Regions from separate parts of the Xenorhabdus griffiniae genome, predicted to be linked through region 4. Evidence: predicted binding sites of a transcription regulator. Region 4 holds the regulator's gene; each other region holds the start of a gene.
What was found. Region 4 encodes CRP, which controls carbon source genes, mostly activating them, when cyclic AMP is high. Its sites were predicted from a motif close to ATGTGANNNNNNTCACAT; they were not measured.
Positions count from the first base shown of each region.

Region 1: the regulator CRP is predicted to act here: its motif matches at 4,414-4,431, upstream of msrB (peptide-methionine (R)-S-oxide reductase MsrB).
Region 2: the regulator CRP is predicted to act here: its motif matches at 3,357-3,374, upstream of cytR (DNA-binding transcriptional regulator CytR).
Region 3: the regulator CRP is predicted to act here: its motif matches at 3,644-3,661, upstream of WDV75_RS07700 (CidA/LrgA family protein).

Region 1 is NZ_CP147737.1:2,427,290-2,433,368, forward strand. It holds gene sppA (signal peptide peptidase SppA) at 1-1,538, shown strand, start outside; gene ansA (asparaginase) at 1,648-2,667, shown strand; gene pncA (bifunctional nicotinamidase/pyrazinamidase) at 2,692-3,327, shown strand; gene WDV75_RS10510 (YeaC family protein) at 3,407-3,688, opposite strand; gene msrB (peptide-methionine (R)-S-oxide reductase MsrB) at 3,882-4,295, opposite strand; gene gapA (glyceraldehyde-3-phosphate dehydrogenase) at 4,638-5,633, shown strand; gene WDV75_RS10525 (D-hexose-6-phosphate mutarotase) at 5,762-6,079, shown strand, end outside.
Region 2 is NZ_CP147737.1:4,599,177-4,605,255, forward strand. It holds gene metJ (met regulon transcriptional regulator MetJ) at 277-594, shown strand; gene rpmE (50S ribosomal protein L31) at 677-892, opposite strand; gene priA (primosomal protein N') at 1,124-3,322, shown strand; gene cytR (DNA-binding transcriptional regulator CytR) at 3,543-4,571, shown strand; gene ftsN (cell division protein FtsN) at 4,644-5,456, shown strand; gene hslV (ATP-dependent protease subunit HslV) at 5,594-6,079, shown strand, end outside.
Region 3 is NZ_CP147737.1:1,718,752-1,724,830, reverse strand. It holds gene apbC (iron-sulfur cluster carrier protein ApbC) at 110-1,222, opposite strand; gene metG (methionine--tRNA ligase) at 1,539-3,566, shown strand; gene WDV75_RS07700 (CidA/LrgA family protein) at 3,715-4,200, shown strand; gene WDV75_RS07695 (CidB/LrgB family autolysis modulator) at 4,194-4,889, shown strand; gene cdd (cytidine deaminase) at 5,083-5,967, shown strand.
Region 4 is NZ_CP147737.1:343,227-349,305, forward strand. It holds gene WDV75_RS01565 (aminodeoxychorismate synthase component II) at 71-646, shown strand; gene WDV75_RS01570 (aspartate aminotransferase family protein) at 769-1,986, shown strand; gene crp (cAMP-activated global transcriptional regulator CRP) at 2,047-2,679, opposite strand; gene WDV75_RS01580 (phosphoribulokinase) at 3,236-4,105, opposite strand; gene WDV75_RS01585 (YheU family protein) at 4,172-4,390, opposite strand; gene WDV75_RS01590 (LysE family translocator) at 4,579-5,184, shown strand; gene murQ (N-acetylmuramic acid 6-phosphate etherase) at 5,256-6,079, opposite strand, start outside.

The DNA of each region.
Region 1 (6,079 bases), 2.1 Mb from region 4:
CAGGCATGGTATTAAAGCTAACTGATTTCATCGGCGCAGACCAGACCTCTATGAGGTATATTGGCAAGGCTATCAACGAATTTAAAGCGACGGGTAAGCCTGTTTTTGCGATCGATGGTTCTTACAGCCAAGCACAATATCATTTAGCCAGCTATGCCGATAAAATATATTTATCTCCCCTCGGTACTGTTGATATCCACGGTTTTTCCACCAACCATTTATACTACAAGTCATTGTTAGATACGTTAAAAATATCTACCCATATTTTCCGTGTGGGAACCTATAAATCAGCCGTTGAACCCATGCTACGTGACGATATGTCAAAAGAGGCGCGTGAAGCTGATAGCCTCTGGCTCAACGAATTGTGGAACAATTACTTAAATACTATTGCCGTTAACCGACACATCCCTGCCGATCAGGTCTTCCCTGGCGCAGCCAACTTTCTCGAGAAATTCCGCAAAGCTGGCGGAGACTTTTCACTGTATGCATACCAAAACAAACTGGTGGACTATATTGAGCCACGCAGCGCCGTTGAAAAGGAAATGCGGGAGAAATTCGGTTGGAATAAAGAACAAAAACATTTCAATTACATCAGCATCTATGATTACATCAACCAAAAACCAGTACAAGATACAGACAATAAAGGCAATATTGCTGTCATTGTTGCTGAAGGTGCAATCTTAGAAGGCAAGCAATCACCGGGTATCGTTGGAAGTGACACTATTGTTGAACAACTGCATACCGCACACCATAACCCCAACATAAAAGCGATCGTATTACGAGTGAACAGCCCAGGTGGCAGTATCAGTGCGTCCGAAATTATTCGTAATGAATTGGCAGCCATCCGAAATGACAAGACCGGAAATGCGAAACCTATTGTAGTTTCCATGGGCGGGACTACTGCATCAGGGGGTTACTGGATATCTACTCCTGCTAACTACATCATTGCTGATCCGGTTACCTTAACAGGCTCGATTGGTATTTTTGGTGTCATTCAAACCTTTGAGAAAAGCCTCAATTATATTGGTGTGAATACCGACGGTATTTCAACAACACCATTCGCCGATATTTCTGCAACTAAAGGTATCAACCAGACATTTTCAGATACAATGCAGCTCGCTATTGAAAATGGCTACCGTAAGTTTATTGGGCTGGTTGCAGTCGCCCGTAATAAGTCTGTGGATGAAATCGATAATATCGCTCAAGGGCGTGTTTGGAGTGGCATTGATGCCAAAAAGCATGGTTTAGTCGATCAGCTGGGTGATTTTGATGATGCCGTTAAAAAAGCCGCTGAGCTGGCAAAGGTCAAAGATGTATCACTGGATTGGATGCAACCTGAACTTTCATTCTCGGAAAAATTCATGCTGGGACTGACTTCATCAGCGCAAGCACTATTACCCAATACTTTGCAGTCAATGTTACCGGCTCCATTTGCTGAAGTCGCCCAAGATGTGCAAAAACAAGCTGCATTTTATAAGAATATGAAAGATCCGCAGAATATCTACACATTCTGTCTGAATTGTGTCGATATTCGTTAAAATAATTGACTAAGTTTCCAACAGATTTAAAGCCTGATTTCACCATCAGGCTTTTTTTATTCTTGATACTCCCTATAATCCAGCTAAATGTTTTTATTGAGGCGTTATCATGCAGAAGAAATCGATCTATGTTGTTTACACTGGCGGTACTATTGGGATGCAACATTCCCCTAATGGATATATTCCCGTTTCCGGTCATTTACAGCAACAACTCGCCAAGATGCCAGAATTTCACCGCCCTGAAATGCCGATATTCACGATCCGTGAACACCAACCCCTGATTGATTCTTCTGATATGAGTCCTGACGACTGGAGCATTATCGCAAATGATATTTATCAGAATTATCATGATTATGATGGCTTTGTTATTCTGCACGGTACAGATACCATGGCTTTCACAGCGTCAGCACTCTCCTTCATGTGCGAAAACCTTAATAAACCCATTATTGTGACAGGGTCACAAATTCCTCTGGAAGCATTGCGTTCCGATGGACAAACCAATCTTCTTAATGCGCTGTATCTCGCAGCAAATTATCCTATTAACGAAGTCGGCCTGTTTTTTAACAATAAGTTATTTCGTGGCAATAGAACAATTAAAGCCCATGCAGATGGTTTTAATGCTTTTTCATCCCCTAACTGCCCCCCACTGATGGAAGCCGGAATAAATATTCGCACCTTCAAAACAAATCCTATACCGGTTAGTCACGGCGAATTTGTTGTGAATACCATCACACCACAACCGATTGGTGTCGTGACTATCTATCCGGGATTATCCAGTCAGGTGGTAGACAATATTCTCATGCAACCAGTCAAGGCGTTAATTTTACGCTCGTACGGTGTTGGCAATGCTCCGCAACGTGCTGATTTGTTACAAACGTTAAAGGAAGCAACTGAGAGAGGCATTATTGTGGTTAATTTGACACAATGTATTTCAGGCCGAGTCAACATGGAAGGCTATGCGACTGGTCACTCTCTAGCGGCATCAGGTGTTATCAGCGGTTATGACATGACTTTCGAGGCAACTTTAACGAAATTGCACTATTTATTAAGCCAATCTTATACTTCTGAAGAGATCCGCTATCTGATGCAACAAAATCTGCGGGGAGAATTGAGTTATGCTGATGAATAATAAACAGATGAGTCGAGAAATATGATGAAAACCGCATTATTACTTATCGATCTACAAAACGACTTTTGTACGGGGGGCGCCCTGGCTGTTAAAGATAGTGATGCAGTGATTGAAGTCGCAAATAATGTTATTGCACGATGTCAGGCAAACAATATCACTGTTATCGCCACTCAGGATTGGCATCCGGCTAACCATATGAGCTTTGCCGAAAACTCAGGACAAAAAGTAGGTGAATTAGGCGAACTCAATGGCATTCCTCAAGTATGGTGGCCGAATCACTGTATACAAGGAGAGTTTGGTGCAGAATTTCATCCTTTGTTAAATCAATCTGCTATTCAGGCAATTTTTCGCAAAGGTGAAAATCCCCAAATAGATAGCTACAGTGCATTCTTTGATAATGACCATAAAAGCAAAACCCATCTGGATGATTGGCTAACAGAGCAGAAGATACAACGTCTGATTGTCATGGGTATCGCCACTGATTACTGCGTAAAATTTACTGTACTTGATGCCCTGACACTAGGTTATGAAACTTATGTCATTATTGATGGCTGCCGTGGTGTTAATATCCAGAAAGATGATAGCCAACAAGCATTTGAGGAAATGGCCAGAAAAGGGGCTACATTAATTCCACAAAGTGAAATTATATCCATTTTATAACCTCCTTGAATCATTCATAAAATTAAAAAGAGCCTCGTCCTTCAACAGAAATAGGGCGAGGTTCTTAATTCATGCCATTTCAATCTTCCGACTGAGGTTTTAATTTTGCAACCATGTCGGACTGAAATATAGCCTTTAACTCCTGCTTACTTTTTATGGTAATTTGGCCGTCTGTGCCAATCGTCATATGTTCAGGATCATGGTTATATTTTGCTTGCCAGAGCATCACCGCCTGTAAACTGTATTCTTTCTGTTCTGGCGTAAGTGGTACACCATCCTGCCATTTTCCCAGTTCGACAGCCTGAACTAATCGCTGATAAATTTCAGGAGTCATGGCGGAGAGTAAATCATCCAACTTCATCGAAATTTCCTTAATGGCTATATGCTCTATTTCACTACATATTTTACTTGTACGATTGTAAGCCGTCATGGTTATTATTAATATAATTGACCTTAAGAACCGTTAAGACGACTTTGTCAAAAAATAAGCTGAATCGTTTCTTTTTAGCTCATAAAGCCAACATTTCATTTAAATTCAGAGTATTCAAATAACATTAACCTGCCGTTTCTTCACCTGTTTCTTTCTCAACAAAACGCAGCGCTGCTGAATTAATACAAAAACGTTCCCCTGTCGGTTTCGGGCCATCAGGAAAGACATGCCCCAAATGTGCCTGACATTGGCTACAACGCACCTCTATCCGATGCATATTATGAGAATAATCATCAATATATGTGATAGAGCCATCACTAATCGGTTGGTAAAAGCTTGGCCATCCACATCCCGAATCAAACTTCGTATCAGAAACAAATAATGGCTGGCGGCAACACAAGCAATAATAAATGCCATTTTTTTTGTTGTGCAGTAGTTTCCCTGAAAATGGCGGCTCAGTACCTGCTTCTTGCGTAACATAGCGCTGCATTGTACTAAGTTGTTCTATAGAAAGGGAAATATTTTGACTTTTAGTCATAATGACCACCTTTTAAGGTCAATATTTTCAATAAAATATCATCGGAAACAATCCAAAATTAACACCAAAATGTCAAAACGCATTCTAACCCATCCAACATAGCAATTTACTTTACTAATTGTGATAAGTCTCACATAACTAACCAATGGTAACTTTAAATATCTCCTTATACCCCGATAATGGTGTGCGTAGAGCTTGTTCCAGCTGTATAACAATCGTCTAGATAGTGATTCTTAAATTGATCTTTTTCAATTGTTGACACGATTCCGCTTGACGGCTGGCAAGATTTTGGTAACTTTAGAAACAACTTTTAATTCACTAAAAAATAGCTGGTGGAATACTATGACTATCAAAGTAGGTATTAACGGTTTTGGTCGTATCGGCCGTATTGTTTTCCGTGCTGCTCAAGAGCGTTCAGACATTGAAATCGTTGCGATCAATGATCTGTTGGATGCAGAATACATGGCATACATGCTGAAATACGATTCAACCCACGGCCGCTTCAACGGTACTGTTGAAGTTAAAGACGGTCAACTGGTTGTTAACGGCAAAACCATCCGTATGACATCTGAAAGAGACCCAGCTAACCTGAAATGGAACGAAGTGGGTGTTGATGTTGTTGCAGAAGCAACGGGTATTTTCCTGACTGACGAAACTGCACGTAAACATATCGCTGCGGGCGCGAAAAAAGTTGTTCTGACTGGTCCATCCAAAGACAATACGCCAATGTTCGTTATGGGTGTCAACCACAATGCCTACGCAGGCCAGGATATCGTTTCCAACGCATCCTGTACCACTAACTGTCTAGCTCCACTGGCTAAAGTTATCAATGACAAATTCGGCATCATTGAAGGTCTGATGACTACCGTTCACGCAACAACCGCTACCCAGAAAACAGTTGATGGTCCTTCAGCAAAAGACTGGCGTGGTGGCCGTGGTGCAGCACAGAACATCATCCCATCTTCTACTGGCGCAGCAAAAGCAGTAGGCAAAGTTATCCCAGAACTGAACGGCAAACTGACTGGTATGTCTTTCCGTGTTCCTACTCCTAACGTTTCTGTTGTTGACCTGACTGCACGTCTGGCTAAACCAGCAACTTATGCAGAAATTTGTGACGCGATTAAAGAAGCCGCAGAAGGCGAACTGAAAGGCATTCTGGGCTATACTGAAGATGACGTTGTTTCCACTGATTTCAACGGCGAAAAACTGACTTCTGTATTTGATGCAAAAGCAGGTATCGCGCTGAACGATAACTTTGTAAAACTGGTTTCCTGGTATGACAACGAAACCGGTTATTCCAATAAAGTTCTGGATCTGATCGCTCACATCTCCAAATAATTGAGCTTTTATCCAATTTCAAAAGCCATCTGTTTACAGATGGCTTTTATGTTTATATAACTAAAATATTGAGATATTCTTATTCCTTAGTTCAACGGCCAACTTAAGTTTACATAAGGTCATGACAGATGCTTGATAAAATTTTCTCATTACCGATTGTAGAGCAGCTCTCCCCTTATATTAGCCAGCGAAACATGGACGGTTTTCCGTTAATTGTTGTTTCCCATCCTAAAGCTCGCGGCGTGATCAGTCTTCAAGGTGCACACCTGATTACCTGGCAACCCAACAACGAAAAACCCGTATTATGGGTAAGTGATAACACTCTTTTCAGCGCAGGCACGGCTATTCGTGGTGGTATTCCCATCTGTTGGCCTTGGTTTGGTTCGTTTACAGCGCCCAGCCATGGATTTGCACGGATACTTCCCTGGGAACTCAAAGCCCATGAT
Region 2 (6,079 bases), 510 kb from region 4:
CGTTATTATTAGCGTCACGCAAGAATAACGACTGGAAAGATAGACGTCAATACATCTAGACATCCAAATTATTTTGCGGTTTAATACCACAATTCCATGGCTGTCATTACACTTTATATGTCTTCTGGTTATATTTTATAAATTAGTGCAGGCGGGGCGATATAGTCGACAGGCTAATTATGTTAGACTACTGCGTTATCGACATGAAAACAGATCAGAAATTCCTTCCAATTTCTAATCTCAATTACTTGATTCAAAAATTATTTAAGGTATCTCATGGCTGAGTGGAATGGTGAGTATGTCAGCCCTTATGCTGAACATGGCAAAAAAAGTGAACAGGTCAAAAAAATTACAGTTTCAATCCCACTAAAGGTATTGAAAATCCTGACTGATGAGCGCACTCGCCGTCAGGTGAACAATCTGCGTCATGCAACAAACAGCGAATTGCTGTGTGAAGCTTTTCTCCATGCGTTCACCGGACAGCCTCTGCCTAATGATAATGATTTACGCAAAGAACGCCATGATGAAATCCCGGAAGCAGCGAAAACCATGATGCGTGAGCGAGGCATTGATCCTGATACATGGGAATATTGATAACAAAAACGCCCGATGCAAAACATCGGGCGTTTTTGTTTTAACTCTCCGGCCTGTATGAACAACAGACAGGAAAAAGTCATTACTTTTTAGTACCTGGAACGCTGAAACGTTTGTTAAAGCGATCAACACGACCACCAGTCGCAACATCACGCTGCTTACCAGTGTAGAACGGGTGGCATTCACCACAGACGTCCAGGTTCAGATTGTGACCTACAGTAGAGTTAATTTTGATGACATTACCGCAAGAGCAAGTTGCAGTAATTGCTTCGTATTTAGGATGGATACCTTGTTTCATGGGAAACCTCTGTTCAGGCCGTGTCGCTATCCAGCCTTGTTTTGCTGCCAGACACCACACGTCGTGTTGATAAAAAATATGTATCGGTAATTTCTATACCAAAGGCGGCGGATCATACAGAATATCTGTTTATTGCGCAATGAAATCTACCGATTTGCTATGATACCCTTATCGCTATATGTTCTTTTATACGTTCTTTCATCTGGTCATTAATTATCCGGAAATCGCCTTATGACAGTTGTCCAGGTTGCATTGCCTGTCCCCCTAACCCGCACATTTGATTATCTACTGCCTACAGAGTTACCTTTACCGGCTATTGGAGTTCGAGTACTCGTGCCTTTTGGTAAGCGTAATGCGATAGGTATTGTCACTGGTATCGCAGACAGCAGCGAATTTCCACCTGAACAACTCAAGTCTATTGCTACGATTCTTGATGTCCAACCGCTTTTTCCTGACGATCTCTGGCAATTGCTTCAGTGGGCCGTCAGCTATTATCACTATCCGCTGGGCGAAGTGTTATTCCATGCTTTGCCTGTCTTGCTACGACAGGGAAAACCGGCAGAATTTTCCCCTCTCTGGCAATGGCAAGTCACTGAGGCAGGCCGCGAACTCCCGCTTACACAACTCAAGCGCTCCGCTAAACAGCAAAAAGCGTTGGCCGCTTTGCGCCAACGCCCTGTTTATCGTCACCAAGTCGCTGAATTGGCGTTAAGCGAAAGCGCACTGCAATCACTGAAAAAGAAATCACTGATTGCCCTGCATCCCATCCAACCAGAAACGGAAAATTGGCGTGAGCATTTTAAAACCATCGGCGAACGGTTAAAGCTCAATACAGAACAAGCTACCGCAATAGGCGCCATCCGTGCAGAAGATCAAACCTTTTCTCCGTGGCTACTGGCGGGGATCACGGGTTCGGGTAAAACAGAAGTTTATCTCAGTATACTGGAGAACATTCTTGCACAAGGTAAACAGGCCCTTATTTTAGTGCCAGAAATTGGTTTGACGCCACAAACTATCCGCCGGTTTCGGGAACGTTTCAATGCTCCCATTGATGTTCTGCATTCCGCCTTAAATGACAGCGAACGGCTAACAGTCTGGCTGAGAGCGAAAAGAGGGGAAAATGCCATCGTTATCGGTACACGTTCGGCTTTGTTTACCCCCTTTGCTCATCTGGGTGTCATTATTATTGATGAAGAACATGACAGTTCTTACAAACAGCAAGAAGGCTGGCGCTATCATGCTCGCGATCTGGCGGTATTCCGGGCGAAAAAAGAGGGGATTCCGATTATTATGGGTTCTGCCACCCCCGCACTGGAAACACTATATAATGTGCAACAGGGGAAATATCGCCAACTCACCTTAACTCAACGGGCAGGCCACGCCCAAGTAGCCACTCAGCATTTATTAGATCTGAAAGGCTTGCCATTGACGGTTGGATTATCTCAGCCGCTCATCAATCGTATGAGTGAACATCTCAAAGCTGACAATCAGGTCATTCTATTTCTGAACCGTCGTGGTTACTCTCCTGCCCTGCTCTGCCACGAATGCGGCTGGATAGCAGAATGCCAACGCTGTGATCACTATTACACCCTACATCAAAATAATCGCCACCTGCGTTGCCATCACTGTGACAGCCAGCGCCCAATCCCACGCCAATGCCCGCAATGTGGCACCACTAACTTAATTCCCGTTGGCTTAGGCACTGAGCAACTTGAAGATGGTATTACAAAACTGTTTCCCAATATTCCGGTTACCCGTATCGACCGTGATACCACCAGCCGCAAAGGTGCGCTGGAACAGCAACTAGCCGAAGTCCATCAAGGTGGAGCCCGCATCTTGATTGGTACGCAAATGTTGGCGAAAGGTCATCATTTCCCTGATGTTACGCTGGTCGCCTTACTGGACGTCGATGGTGCTCTGTTTTCTGCTGATTTTCGGGCCGCCGAACGTTTTGCCCAACTCTATACCCAAGTCTCCGGTCGGGCAGGACGAGCCGGAAAGCAGGGAGAAGTTGTCCTGCAAACCCACCATCCTGAGCATCCACTTTTGCAAATATTGTTGGAGAAAGGCTACGATGCCTTTGCCCAGCAAGCGATGGAAGAGCGTCAACAAGTTCACCTGCCACCTTTTGTAAGCCATATCCTGCTCCGCGCAGAAGATCACGATAATCAGCAAGCCCCCGCATTTTTGCAACAAATGCGTCAACTGTTTGAACATTATGCACAATCTGATAATCATTTATGGATCATGGGGCCAGTACCCGCATTACAGGCTAAACGTGGCGGTCGTTATCGTTGGCAATTGATGATTCAACACCCTTCCCGCATTTTTCTCCAGAAAATGATGACCGGAATTTACCCTCAAATCACTACATTGCCACAAGCACGTAAAGTGAAATGGAACATTGATGTTGATCCCAGCGAAAGTTGATAATTATTTCTTTAATTTGCGAAGCATCTCTAAGAAATGATGCATATCACACTTTTTATGCAAACAAAGTAACAGATGGATCGGTTAATCAGCTTAAAATGAACTTATTAATATAACTGTAGAAAATAATCCGCCAGCACTTCCTTCTCAGGCAAGACTGGCGTTTTTTAGCAGCCGGATAGCAATCGTTTCGCTGCCTGTAGAGAGTGAGGAATGAACTATGGAAAAAAAGAAGTGCACGGCGCTGGTAACCATGAAAGATGTTGCCAAAGTGGCTGGTGTTTCTACCGCAACTGTATCAAGAACATTAATGAATCCTGACAAGGTTTCTGCCCGTACACGCCAGAGGGTCGAAAATGCGGTGTTAGAAGTAGGTTATTATCCTCACAATCTGACCAAAAATTTACGGCGTAATGTATCCAGAACCATCTTAGTTCTTGTGCCCAATATCAGTGATCCTTTCTTTACTGAGGTCATTCGAGGTATTGAAGAAACCGCTACTGAACATGGTTACCTGGTGCTGATTGGTGATTGCAAGCATCAAAAGCAACAAGAACATGCGTTTATCAATCTTCTGATCACCAAACGCATTGATGGTATGGTGCTACTGGGTTCTAACATTCCTTTCGATGTTTCCAAAGAAGAACGCAAAAATCTGCCTCCCATAGTGATGGCCAATGAATTCTCACCAGAACTGGAACTCCCCACGGTCCATATTGATAACCTGACAGCCGCCTTCAATGCCACTCATCATTTGCAAAAATTGGGACACAAACGCATTGCCTGCATTACCGGACCGGAAACCATGCCACTGTGCCATTATCGCTTGCAAGGTTATATCCAGGCATTGCGGCGCACAGGGGAGGAAATTCGCGAAGAATATATTATCCGCGGTGATTTCACCCACGAAAGCGGAGCAATATTGGCGGAAACTTTGCTTACCTTACCAGAGCCTCCAAGCGCTATTTTCTGCCATAGTGATGTCATGGCACTAGGTGCAATGTGGCAAGCTAAAAAAATGGGGTTAAAATTACCAGAAGATCTTTCTGTTGTCGGTTTCGATAATTTAAATCTGGCTCAATACTGCGAACCCGCTTTGACCACGGTGGAACATCCCCGTTATGAGATTGGATATCATTCCATTCTGTTATTGCTGGAACAGCTTCAAGGCCGTTTGGTTTCTAAAGGTTCAAGATTATTGGAGGCAGAATTGATCATTCGTGCGAGCACTTGTTCGCCTAAAAGCTAGGCAAATAACGGCAGCTTGAGTAACATTAGTTACCTATTCTTTAATTTTTTAAATAACTCAGTGAATTAAACAGTGGCACAACGAGATTATGTGAGTCGCGGGCGTAGCAATCCCCGTCAGAAAAGTACTAGTAAGAAAAAAAATCAGGCTCAAGGATTACCCAAAACTACATTAGCCGTTGCAGTGGCCTTAGTGGTCATGTTTATTGGTGGACTTTATTTCATCGTACATAATAAACAGGAAAGAAATAAGCAGGAAGAAAGTGCACAAAATGCCTCACAGTCTCATCATCAAACCAAGGGGCATGGCCTGCCACCGAAACCAGAAGAGCGCTGGAGTTATATCAAGGAATTGGAAAATCGCCCTGTGAATGAATCTTCCATCCAGGAAAGCGATACAACAGTCAATAAACCACTCAACCAACTTCCTCAATTAACGTCTGAGCAGAAACAGCTACTTGAGCAAATACAAGCAGACATGCGACAACCGCCTATTTCATTAAAAGAGGTGCCTTATAACAGTGAACCGATCCCACGTTCGCGTGTGTTGATCACCCCTCCTGCGCAGCAACAGTATTCACCAGAACAAAAGTCGGCTACCGTGCCGGAAAAAAAGTCTTCCACTTCTTCCCAAGCCAGCACAAAGTCTGAGGTAAATGAGACGAAATTGATGCTACAATGTGGCTCTTTCCGCACAATGGAACAGGCGGAATCCGTCCGTGCCAGCCTTGCCTTCGCAGGAATTGAGAGTCAGATTACCACGAAAGACAATTGGAACCGTGTTGTACTTGGCCCCTATAAAAATAAAACCAGTGCTGAGAAAATGCGCGAACGTGTTGCAGTGGCCGGTGTACCTGGCTGTATTCTCCGTCCTGCCGGGGGTTGAAAAAGCGGAAAGCTCCCCCATCTTAATCTCTAATAATATACACATGGTGCTTTTATCAGCAGTGCGCAAGCAATTGTGGGATAGCAAATTAATGCTCCGTGTGTACCATCTTCTATTTTGTAACCAGGGGCTAACTCGTGACTACAATCGTAAGTGTTCGCCGTAATGGCAAAGTCGTCATCGGTGGTGATGGACAAGCAACAATGGGTCATACCGTTATGAAAGGCAATGTCCGCAAAGTACGCCGCCTTTACAATGACAAAGTCATCGCGGGTTTTGCCGGCGGTACTGCTGATGCTTTCACGCTGTTCGAGCTGTTTGAACGAAAACTCGAAATGCATCAAGGGCACCTGACCAAAGCAGCCGTTGAATTAGCCAAAGATTGGCGAACGGATCGCATGTTGCGCAAGCTGGAAGCCCTGCTTGCTGTCGCAGATGAAAATGCTTCTCTGATCATTACAGGCAATGGTGATGTGATTCAGCCAGAGAATGACCTTATCGCCATTGGTTCCGGTGGCTCATACGCACAGGCCGCTGCCCGCGCGATGCTGGAAACAACCGAACTCGGCGCCAGAGAAATCGCAGAACGCGCTTTAACTATCGCTGGCGATATCTGCATCTAC
Region 3 (6,079 bases), 1.4 Mb from region 4:
AAGTAAAAAGCGTAGAAAACACCGAGCACTGATCAATGACTCTGTATCAATTGAGCCATTGACCAACCTTTTCTACACAACCGCGATTACATACGGTTAAACTCATTAATTAAACTGCACGAAAAGAAATTTCAGTTGGGATTTTTTCGCCCTGCCAATACATCTTCGCAGAAATATTCGCAGCGATGTCACGATAAATATCCGCAAATTCACTGTCAGGCTGACTGCTTACTGTTGGTTCACCACGATCGAGATCTTCACGCAGTGAAATATGCAGCGGGATCTGTCCCAGTAATTGGCAATCATATTTTTCTGCCAGCTTTGCCGCCCCACCCGTACCGAAAATTGGCTCATGATGACCGCAGTTACTGCAAATATGGCTGCTCATGTTCTCAATAATACCCAACACTGGCACATTGACTTTCTGGAACATGACAATGCCTTTCATCGCATCGATCAAGGCAATATCTTGTGGTGTCGTGATAACCAACGCACCTGTCACCGGAATATTCTGGGACAACGTTAGCTGGATATCACCTGTTCCTGGTGGCATATCAATCACCAGATAATCCAGATCCGGCCACAGCGTATCTTGCAACATCTGCATCAAGGCCTTACTTGCCATCGGGCCACGCCATACCATCGCGTTATCATCGGTAACAAGATAACCGATGGAGTTGGTTGCCATGCCGTGAACCATGATGGGTGCCATATGCTGCCCATCAGGGGAAGTCGGGCGCTCTTTGGCTGTACCAAGCATATTGGGGATGGATGGCCCATAAATATCCGCATCCAAAATTCCCACTTTTGCGCCTTCCTGTGCCAGCGCCAGCGCCAGATTCACCGCTGTACTGGATTTCCCTACGCCGCCTTTTCCTGAACTCACTGCCACGATATTACGCACACCATTAACACCAGGCAGATTATTGGAACGGCGTAATGTGCTGATATTGTGGCTTAATCGCCATTCAACGGATTTTGCGCCCGTCGCGGATTGCAAGGGCTGAGTGGTTTCTTGCTTTAATATTTCGAAGGCGCGTTTCCAGACAAACGGCATGGTTAATTCAATATGCAATATTCCATCCAGCATAGTGCAATGATGCAATGCTTTCAGGGCAATCAAATCTTGTTCTAAAGTCGGATGTTTGAATGTTGCTAATATCTTTGCAACCTGTTCTTTCAGCAGATCAGGATTGGTCTGCTCCGGGGATTGTGAGTTCATCCCAGCTCCTTTTATTTATCTTTCTCAAACCTATACGCGTTACCTTTCAAGTTGCTCATTATAAGAAAACATAACTCATTGTTTCTCCCCGCTTTGCGGGGAGAAACAATATGCATCTTGAAGTGAGATGGGTATATACGCATTAATTTTGAAGTTAGATTGGTATAAAACTGTTCAGCCATCATAACAGAAGCTAACCACTTCGGATAAAGGCAACAAGTAAAAGTGACGAAGATCTCGCGTTACCCTAGCGACAATGCTCCTTATCAGGTAACATCAAAAACCCTTTTCACTTTATGGAAGTCAGATCCTAACTATGTCTCAAGTCGCGAACAAATTATTGGTGACCTGTGCGTTACCTTATGCTAACGGTCCAATTCATCTCGGTCATATTCTGGAACACATTCAGGCTGATATTTGGGTTCGTTATCATCGAATGCGCGGCAAAGAGGTTCACTTTGTCTGTGCCGACGATGCCCACGGTACACCAATTATGCTGAAAGCCCAGCAAAGTGGTATCTCTCCAGAAGAGATGATTGCCAAGGTGAGCCTAGAGCATCAGCAGGATTTTGCCGGTTTTGCCATCAGCTATGATAATTACCACTCCACGCACAGCGAAGAGAACAGAGTTCTTGCCTCCAAAATTTATCTGGAGCTGAAAAAGAACGGTTACATTAAAAACCGGACAATTTCTCAATTATTTGATCCAGAAAAAAGCATGTTCCTGCCAGACCGTTTCGTCAAAGGTTCCTGCCCAAAATGTAAGGCAGAAGATCAATACGGCGATAACTGTGAAGTCTGTGGCACCACCTATTCCCCAACGGAATTGCTTAACCCTCGTTCTGTTATCTCTGGGGCAACGCCAGAAATGCGTGATACGGAGCATTTCTTCTTCGATCTGCCTGCTTTCAGCGATATGCTGCAAAAATGGACGCGTTCCGGCACCTTGCAAGAACAAGTGGCTAATAAAATGCAGGAATGGTTCGAAGCTGGGCTACAGCAATGGGATATTACCCGCGATGCACCTTATTTTGGTTTTGAGATCCCTGATCAGCCAGGTAAATATTTCTATGTCTGGCTGGATGCCCCAATTGGCTATATGGGCGCGTTCCAAAATCTGTGTGATAAACGTGATGACCTGAATTTCGATGAGTTCTGGACGAAAGATTCCAAAGCCGATCTCTACCATTTTATTGGCAAAGACATCGTTTATTTCCACAGTCTGTTCTGGCCTGCCATGTTGGAAGGCTGTAACTACCGTAAACCAACTAACCTGTTTGTCCACGGGTATATCACGGTTAACGGCACTAAGATGTCCAAGTCCCGTGGCACCTTTATCAAAGCCAGCACTTATCTGCAACACCTTGATGCAGACTGCCTGCGTTATTACTACGCAGCAAAACTCTCTTCCCGCATTGACGATATTGATCTGAATCTGGAAGATTTTGTTCAGCGAGTCAACAGCGATATCGTTAACAAAGTGGTTAACCTTGCTTCACGCAATGCAGGCTTTATCAACAAGCGCTTTGGCGGCAAACTGGCAGGACAACTCGCTGATCCTGCGCTATACCAGAAATTTGTCGATGCTGCACAAAGTATTGCAGAAGACTTTACCAACCGTGAATTCGGCAAAGCAATCCGTGAAATGATGGCACTGGCTGATCTGGCTAACCGCTATGTTGATGAACAAGCACCGTGGGTTGTGGCGAAACAAGAAGGCCGTGATGCTGATTTGCAAGCAATCTGTTCAATGGGGATTAACCTGTTCCGCGTGCTGATGACTTACCTGAAACCTGTACTTCCAAGTTTAGCTGCACGGGCAGAAGCTTTCCTGAATACCGAATTGACCTGGGACGGCATCCAGCAACCTCTGTTGAACCATGACGTTTCACCATTCAAGGCACTGTTCAACCGCATCGAAATGGCGAAAATTGAAGCGATGGTCGCTGATTCCAAAGAGAGTATCGAACCACAAAAAACCGTAACAGGTCCACTGGCTGATGATCCCATTCAGGACACCATTGCATTTGACGACTTTGCCAAGGTTGACCTGCGGATCGCACTGATCAAACAGGCTGATTTTGTCGAGGGTTCAGATAAGTTACTGAAACTCACGCTTGATCTCGGTGGTGAAACTCGCCAGGTCTTCTCTGGTATTCGTTCAGCCTATCCTGATCCCAAAGCACTGGAAAATCGCCTGACAGTGATGGTTGCTAACCTTGCACCACGCAAGATGCGCTTCGGTATTTCAGAAGGTATGGTGATGGCGGCAGGTCCAGGTGGCAAAGATATCTTCCTGTTAAGCCCCGATAGTGGCGCCCAACCAGGTATGCAGGTTAAATAATAGCTGCATATTTTTGATAAACATCATTAATTATCAAATAGATAACAAGGCGGGCTCCAAAAAAGGCCCGCTTTTTAATGTGATGTATGGCACATTTATAATGTTAGTCGTATGATGAAACCCTCGTTATATTGAGGAATTATTGATTATGTCTTTCCAAAATGTGCTGATAATAGGTTGGCAATACCTGCGCGCATTTGCGCTGCTTTATTTGTGCCTGATCGCGGGGAATATCATTTCGGCACAACTTCCCTTCTCTCTCCCCGGTAGTATTATTGGCTTACTGCTCTTGTTTGGCTTACTCGCATCTCAAATTATTCCCTCACACTGGGTAAAACCAGGCTGTAGCCTGTTGATGAAAAATATGACACTGCTCTTTTTACCCATTGGCGTAGGGATCATGGATTATTACCCACAGCTTAGCCAACAAATGCTCCCTATTCTGCTCTCTTGCATCGTTAGCACCGTGATTGTGATGGTCGTTGTTGCCTACAGTTCACACTATATTCATCGTGAACGTATCATTATTGGCACTCATAACCCGACGAATACTAAGCAGCAAGAACTCACCTCTCCCCCCACAAATCCATCACAACAGTTATCACAAGAACCGGAAGAGAAAGAAAAATGTTAAGCCATATCTGGTGGTCACTACCACTAACCCTGATTGTATTTTACTGCGCTAGAAAGCTGTCAGTGCGACTCAAACTGCCTATATTTAATCCGTTATTGATATCAATGGCTGTTATCATCCCCTTACTGTTGCTGACACATACACCATATGGACACTATTTTGCCGGCAGCCGGATACTGAACGATTTGCTGCAACCTGCCGTTGTTGCCCTGGCTTTTCCGCTGTATGAACAGCTACATCAAATCCGGGCCCAATGGAAATCTATTATTAGCATCTGTTTTGTGGGCAGCATTGTCGCAATGGTGACAGGGACTGCTATCGCATTATGGGCAGGTGCTACGCCTGAAATTGCCGCTTCTGTTCTCCCCAAATCCGTGACAACGCCAATTGCTATGGCTGTAGCCAGCTCCATTGGCGGTATTCCTGCTATTAGCGCAGCTTGTGTCATTATGGTAGGGATTTTGGGGGCTATCTTTGGTCACAATCTATTTAACGCCCTGAAAATAAAAACCCAGGCGGCACGAGGGTTGGCAATGGGTACAGCATCCCATGCGGTGGGAACGGCTCGCTGTGCGGAGCTGGATCATGTCGAAGGGGCATACAGTTCACTGGCCTTAATGACCTGCGGCATTATTACTTCACTGATTGCACCTTTTCTATTTCCGGTATTGCTGCATCTGTTTAGCTGATCATTTTATGGTTTCACTGGTTACAAAAACGTAGCGAAAAAGTAAATAAATATCATAAAACAGTGAAAATTTGACATAGGTTAATAAAATTTCACCTTTATTTCACGAATTTCATTAATTATATGCTATTTATTACATTGCAAACCTGAACAGACGTCCTAGAATGACCTTCAATTAATTTGGAGATCATTCTATGCAAGTTCGTTTTCACGCTATTTGGTCAGAAATCACACCTGAACTACAAAAAGCGCTATTACCTTATATTGGCAACGACGATTTTCCAGCCATGCTGACAGCAGAGCAAGCGGAGTCAATTAAACAGCTTTGCGGATTGGATGATCAGGCACTGGCGTTGGCCTTATTGCCACTTGCTGCGGCTTATTCGCTTGCTCCTGTTTCCCATTTTTATGTTGGCGCAATTGCACGGGGAGAAAGTGGCAATCTCTATTTCGGTGCTAATATGGAATTCGTAGGCGTTCCATTACAACAAACTATCCACGCCGAGCAATCGGCCATTACACACGCCTGGCTGCGTGGTGAAAAGAAGTTGGTTACCATCACTGTTAACTATTCACCTTGTGGCCATTGCCGACAATTTATGAATGAACTGAATAGTGGAACACAATTGGAAGTTTGCCTCCCCAACCATTCCTCATTAACTCTGGCCGATTACCTGCCAGAAGCCTTTGGCCCACACGATTTAGCTGACACACCATTGTTACTGGATGAGGTTAATCACGGCCATCAATTAGCTACCAGCGACGAATTGGTGCAAGCAGCATTGGATGCAGCGAACCGCAGCCATGCGCCTTATAGCCAATCCCATGCAGGAATTGCCTTACAAGATGAACAAGGGAAAATTTATACCGGCCGTTATGCAGAAAATGCTGCATTCAACCCAAGCTTACCACCATTACAGGCAGCACTGATTTTCATGAATATGGCAGGTGGTAATTTTAAATCCATTAAGCGAGCAGTCTTGGTGGAAGGTGAAAATAGCCATTTATCACAATGGAATGCGACAGAATGCACATTAGCGGCTCTCGGTTGTACAAAAGCAGAACGGTATACATTTTGAAATGCACTTCATCCAATAACATTTTATTAGCGAATTCTGTATGTTATCTCTCACTTTTGCTCATAATAATCATATCTAAGTAACATTTACTGTACTTATTGTTTTTATCTTC
Region 4 (6,079 bases):
ACAGAATGCATAATACCCCAATGGGGTAGGGCAACTTATAAGACTATAATAATCAGTAGGATATACTCCTATGTTACTAATAATAGATAACTACGATTCTTTTACATTCAATTTATACCAATATTTTTGTGAGTTAGGGGCAGAGGTTTTAGTTAAGCGTAATGATGAGATTCAGCTTAAAGATATCGAAGATTTGGCGCCTACTCATTTAGTCATTTCTCCGGGGCCTTGCACGCCAAATGAAGCAGGGATCTCGTTGGAAGCGATTTCACATTTTGCAGGGAAATTACCCATCCTCGGTGTGTGTCTGGGGCATCAGGCAATAGGTCAGGCTTTTGGTGCCAAGGTTGTTAAAGCGCGTGAAGTAATGCATGGAAAAACCAGTCTGATTCACCATAGCCAGCAAGGGGTATTCAAAGGATTAGATCGTCCATTGACGGTCACGCGTTATCACTCTCTGGTCATTGCCGCAGAAACGCTTCCTGCTTCATTTGAAGTGACGGCCTGGAGTCAGCGTAATGGCGACGTAGATGAAATCATGGGAATACGTCACCGTACTTTGCCACTGGAAGGGGTGCAGTTTCATCCAGAAAGCATTCTTAGTGAGCAGGGACATGAATTGTTGAATAATTTCCTCAGATATTAGTCAGATACCTCTATACTCCCTCATTCTGTTGTTTTTTTATTTGCCCTTAATTGATTTTTTATTCATATTTTATGACTATTATTTCACTTCGAAATGGCAAGTATAAAAATAAGGTGAGGGAAATGGTAGAAAATAAAGCAGCAAATAGAAACACCTATGATCAAGTGATGTTGCCTATTTATGCACCGGCGAATTTTATTCCTGTCAGAGGGCAAGGAAGTCGAGTATGGGATCAACAGGGTAAAGAATACATAGATTTTGCCGGAGGTATTGCTGTTCTGGCTTTGGGGCACTGTCATCCGGCTTTGGTGAACGCCCTGAAACAGCAGAGTGAAAAATTGTGGCATATCAGCAACGTTTTTACCAATGAGCCTGCCTTAACCTTAGCGCAAAAGTTGATTGATGCGACTTTTGCCCAAAAGGTCTTTTTCGCTAATTCGGGGGCGGAAGCCAATGAAGCGGCATTTAAATTGGCACGTCGTTATGCGATTACCCGTTATCATCCGAATAAAACCAAAATCATTGCATTCCATCAGGCATTTCATGGTCGTACCTTTTTCACGGTTTCGGTGGGAGGGCAACCGAAGTATGCCGAAGAGTTTGGGCCTAAACCCGCCGATATTGTTCATGTGCCTTTTAACGATCTGGATGCCGTTAGAGCGGAAATCGATGATCACACTTGTGCTGTTGTTTTGGAGCCAATCCAAGGTGAAGGAGGAGTGACTCCTGCGACAATGGCGTTTCTGCATGGGGTGCGGGAATTGTGTGATAAGCATCAGGCTTTGTTGGTCTTTGATGAAGTCCAGAGTGGAATAGGGCGCACGGGGCAGTTATATGCTTACCAGCATTATGGCGTACAGCCGGATATCTTGACGACGGCAAAAGCACTGGGGGGCGGTTTTCCCATCAGTGCAATGTTAACGACAGATAAAATCGCGGCGGCAATGGAAACGGGCGCCCATGGAACGACTTATGGTGGAAACCCATTGGCTTGTCGTATCGGTTGTGTCGTACTGGATATTATCAATACGCCAGAAGTGCTGATGGGCGTGGAAAAACGGCACGATATGCTCATTCATGCTTTGGAAAAGATGAACCAAAAATATGGTATCTTTCGTGAATTTCGCGGAAAAGGCTTGCTTATTGGGGCTGTATTGAAAGCTGAATATCAGGGCAAGGCCAAAGAAATATTGCAGCAGGCGGCAGAACTGGGATTGATGTTATTAAGTGCAGGAGACAGCATCTTGCGCTTTACACCATCACTGATTATTCCTGAGGACGAAATCACAGAGGGTATGGTGCGGCTGGAAATGGCGATATCCCGTTGGTTAAACAAATAACAGTAAAAAAGCCAGTGCGAAGTAATAGATTGCACTGGCTGAGTTTCGGTTTATTGGGAATTAACGCGTCCCATAAACGACGATGGTTTTGCCATGTGCAGAGATCAGGCTTTGATCTTCCAGCATTTTCAAAATACGGCCAACCGTTTCACGGGAGCAACCCACAATCTGCCCAATTTCCTGACGTGTGATTTTGATTTGCATACCATCAGGGTGAGTCATTGCATCAGGCTGTTTGGCCAAATTGAGCAATGTCTGGGCGATACGGCCTGTAACGTCCAGAAAGGCTAAGTTACCTACTTTTTCAGAAGTGGTTTGTAGGCGACTTGCCATCTGAGCAGATAAACGCATCAGAATATCAGGATTGACCTGAATTAACTGGCGAAATTTCTTATAGGAAATTTCAGCCACTTCACAGGCACTTTTGGCTCGTACCCATGCAGTACGTTCTTGCCCCTCTTCAAATAATCCAAGTTCACCAATGAAATCCCCCTGATTTAAATAAGAGAGAATCATTTCCTTACCTTCTTCATCTTTTATTAGAACAGCAACTGAACCTTTAACAATGTAGTAAAGCGTTTCTGCTTTCTCACCTTGATGAATAAGCGTGCTCTTGGATGGATATTTGTGAATATGGCAGTGTGACAAAAACCATTCAAGAGTAGGGTCTGTTTGTGGCTTGCCGAGAACCATTCGCTTTATCCTCTGTTGTTATTTCTGCCTTTATGATGTGAGAAACTGTCGTTCCTCTTCAGGCTGGCTTTATAAAGTCAATAGCTTAACATATTAGCCTGCTGAAAAACTGACAAGCGGGAATTTTATATGGATTATAAAGATGCCAAAATTTAGGCATATTGATCTTAACCCATATACCTTGCCAGTCCACGCTTGTAACCTTGTTTGTAACACAGGAAAGCGCTTCTGTCTTCTCTTGTATCGCTTCAGCATATTAGACTGACTGCCAGATTACCAGAAATCAGGCAGAAGAGTTGGTTTTATTGATTTTACATTTATATACCTATCGTCTTTCAAGATGTGTTTTATACGCATTAAACTTCAAGCTGCAATTTACAACACGATATGAAACCTGATTTCTCCCCGCTTCGCGGGGGAGAAATTACATGCATCTTGGAGTGAGATTGGTATACAAGGAAAAAATTTTGTCACAAAAAATAACCTGCTTATTTAAATAAAACAGGTAACATTATTTTTTGTTACCTGTTTTATTAAAAATTAAATAGAGATTAAATTACGAGATTTTTTTGCCTTCCAGTAATTGTTTAACAAGCGGTGCCATAATTAATTCCATTGCCAACCCCATTTTTCCACCAGGAACAACGATAGTATTTATGCCGGAAATAAATGAACCCTGAAGCATCGCGAGCAAATAAGGGAAATTAATTTGCGTGAGTCCACGGAAACGGATCACGATAAAACTTTCGTCCAGAGAGGGGATCGCTTTGGCAGAGAAGGGATTGGAGGTATCAACGGTAGGGACACGTTGGAAATTGATATGGGTACGTGAAAACTGAGGAGTGATGTAGCGGATATAGTCATCCATTGAACGAACAACGGAATCCATAACCGCTTCTCTGGAATGCCCTCGCTCGCCCGTATCTCGGATGAGTTTTTGTATCCATTCTAAGTTGACGATCGGTACAACGCCAATTAGCAGATCAACATGACTGGCGACATTGTGTTGTGGCGTGACAACTCCCCCGTGAAGTCCTTCATAAAATAGGACGTCCGTATTAGATGGCAGAGCTTCCCACGGGGTGAAAGTACCTGGTGATTGGTTATAGGGGACGGCTTCATCATAGGTATGAAGATATTTTCGGCAGCGGCCATGGCCTGTTTCCCCATACTCAAGGAATGTTTTTTCCAGCATACCGAAATCATTGGCTTCTGGCCCAAAGTAGCTGATATGTCTGCCTTGTTCTCTTGCTTTCCGTATCTCGGCATCCATTTCAGGACGAGTATAACGATGGAAACTATCCCCTTCTATCAGTGCAGCTGTTACGTCAAATTGCTGGAAAATCTTGCGAAAAGCGACACTGGTTGTGGTTGTTCCTGCTCCACTGGAGCCAGTGATTGCGATAACGGGGTGTTTGGCAGACATGAACAGACTCCTTAATTAATAAAATTGGCGAATCAGTCAATTAGAATGAATCAAACAAGTTGAGTTTTACGGGCGGAACATCTCTTTAGGCAAGATATTAACGGTTCCATGTAGTTCAGACCATACCAACAGAACTTCACCTCGTTCAAGTTGACGTTTGACGTCTTGCACTTTTTGCTCGAGCGTTTTTTCCTGTTCGCCGTAATCAGTACCTTCCCGCAGGACAAAACTTTCAATTAAGTTGTGGAGTGTATCGGCTTCCAATTGTTGCCACGGGATAATCATTGTGATTGCTCCTGAAAATACTGTCATTCATCATCGGGTAAACATCGTCGTTGCTAATGGAGTTGTAGTCTACGATTCATAATGAATTTGAATTGATTTCATGATTAGTTATCTTGTATGTGAAATAACATACTGTTATTTTTCTTGAAAAGAAATGTTAACCACCAGGGTGGGAGGGGAATCTACCCATGACTTTAAGCCTGATATTCTCGCTTAGTATATTTATGTTTATTTCCGCTGTCACACCGGGCCCAAACAATTTGTTACTGACATCATCGGGAGCTCATTTTGGTATTCGCCGTTCTGTCCCGCTTTGTCTGGGTATTATTCTGGGAATGCAAACCATTTTGCTGCTGTCTGCGTTTGGTGTTGCTGCGCTACTGCTGATTTATCCTGCTTTACATACGGGGCTGAAAATACTCGGATGTCTGTATTTATTATGGCTGGCCTGGAAGACAGCCACTTCGCATTATAAACGGCTGGATACTACAGCATCGGCAAGAGAGCCAATCAAAATTTATCAAGGCTGGCTATTGCAGTTCTTAAATCCCAAAACCTGGTTGATGGGATTGGGCGCAATCAGTAGTTACAGTCTGGCTGGAGAGCTGTATAACTATTCCATTTTTGCCATCAGTATAGTGATGTTAATCGTCAATATCCTCGGCAGTGTAATCTGGTTGGTTCTTGGTTCACTGATTGGTCAGTTACTGAAAAGCCGTCGCGCGTGGTTTACATTCAATATCGTAATGGGTGTCCTGACTGCCGCTTGTGTGCCTTTAATCTGGTTTGGGTGACTGCTCCCCCCTTTTACGACACCCTCGCATTGGGCGAGGGTTTACGGCGGATTTTGCTAAAGAGATAGTGATTATCGGTCTGTTGAGATAGCTGGCCGGATAAGCCCATGATGTTTTGCCAATAATGCGTTGGCTTCTTCGGCGTTAATACCCGATAAGATCATGACAATTGCGGTTTTGCAATGCCCACCACAGGCGTTTAACGCCTGTTCTGCCATTTCTCTGCTGCACTCCGTGGCGGCCATGACAATATTTTTCTGGCGTTCGATTAATTTGGCATTAGTGGCTTCTACGTCAACCATCAAATTACCATATACCTTGCCAATACGGATCATGGCACCTGTCGTGATCATATTCAGTATCAATTTTTGTGCCGTGCCTGCCTTCATGCGGGATGAGCCTGTTATCACTTCTGGCCCGACGACGGGCGTGATAGCAAGATCAGCCAACTGCGTCATTGGGCTATTTGGATTGCAGCTGATACAAGCGACAGTAGCACCAACTGATTTGGCATATTCCATTGCACCTAATACATAGGGTGTCCGGCCACTGGCAGCGATCCCTACCAGAACATCTCGTTGAGTAAAGTGTAACGCCTTAAGATCTTCTGTACCTAATTGCCGATTATCTTCCGCATTTTCGACAGATTGCAGAATGGCTTGGTGCCCGCCGGCAATTAAGCCGATTACCTGTTCTGGTTTTGTACCATAAGTGGGTGGGCATTCGCTGGCATCCAGGATACCTAAGCGCCCAGATGTGCCAGCGCCACTATAGATTAAGCGCCCACCCTGTCGAAATGCTTTGGCAACTTTATCAACCACACAGGCAATTTGGGGCAGTGTTTTTTCGACAGCAATAGCCACTTTTTTATCTTCATCGTTGATGACGTGCAGCA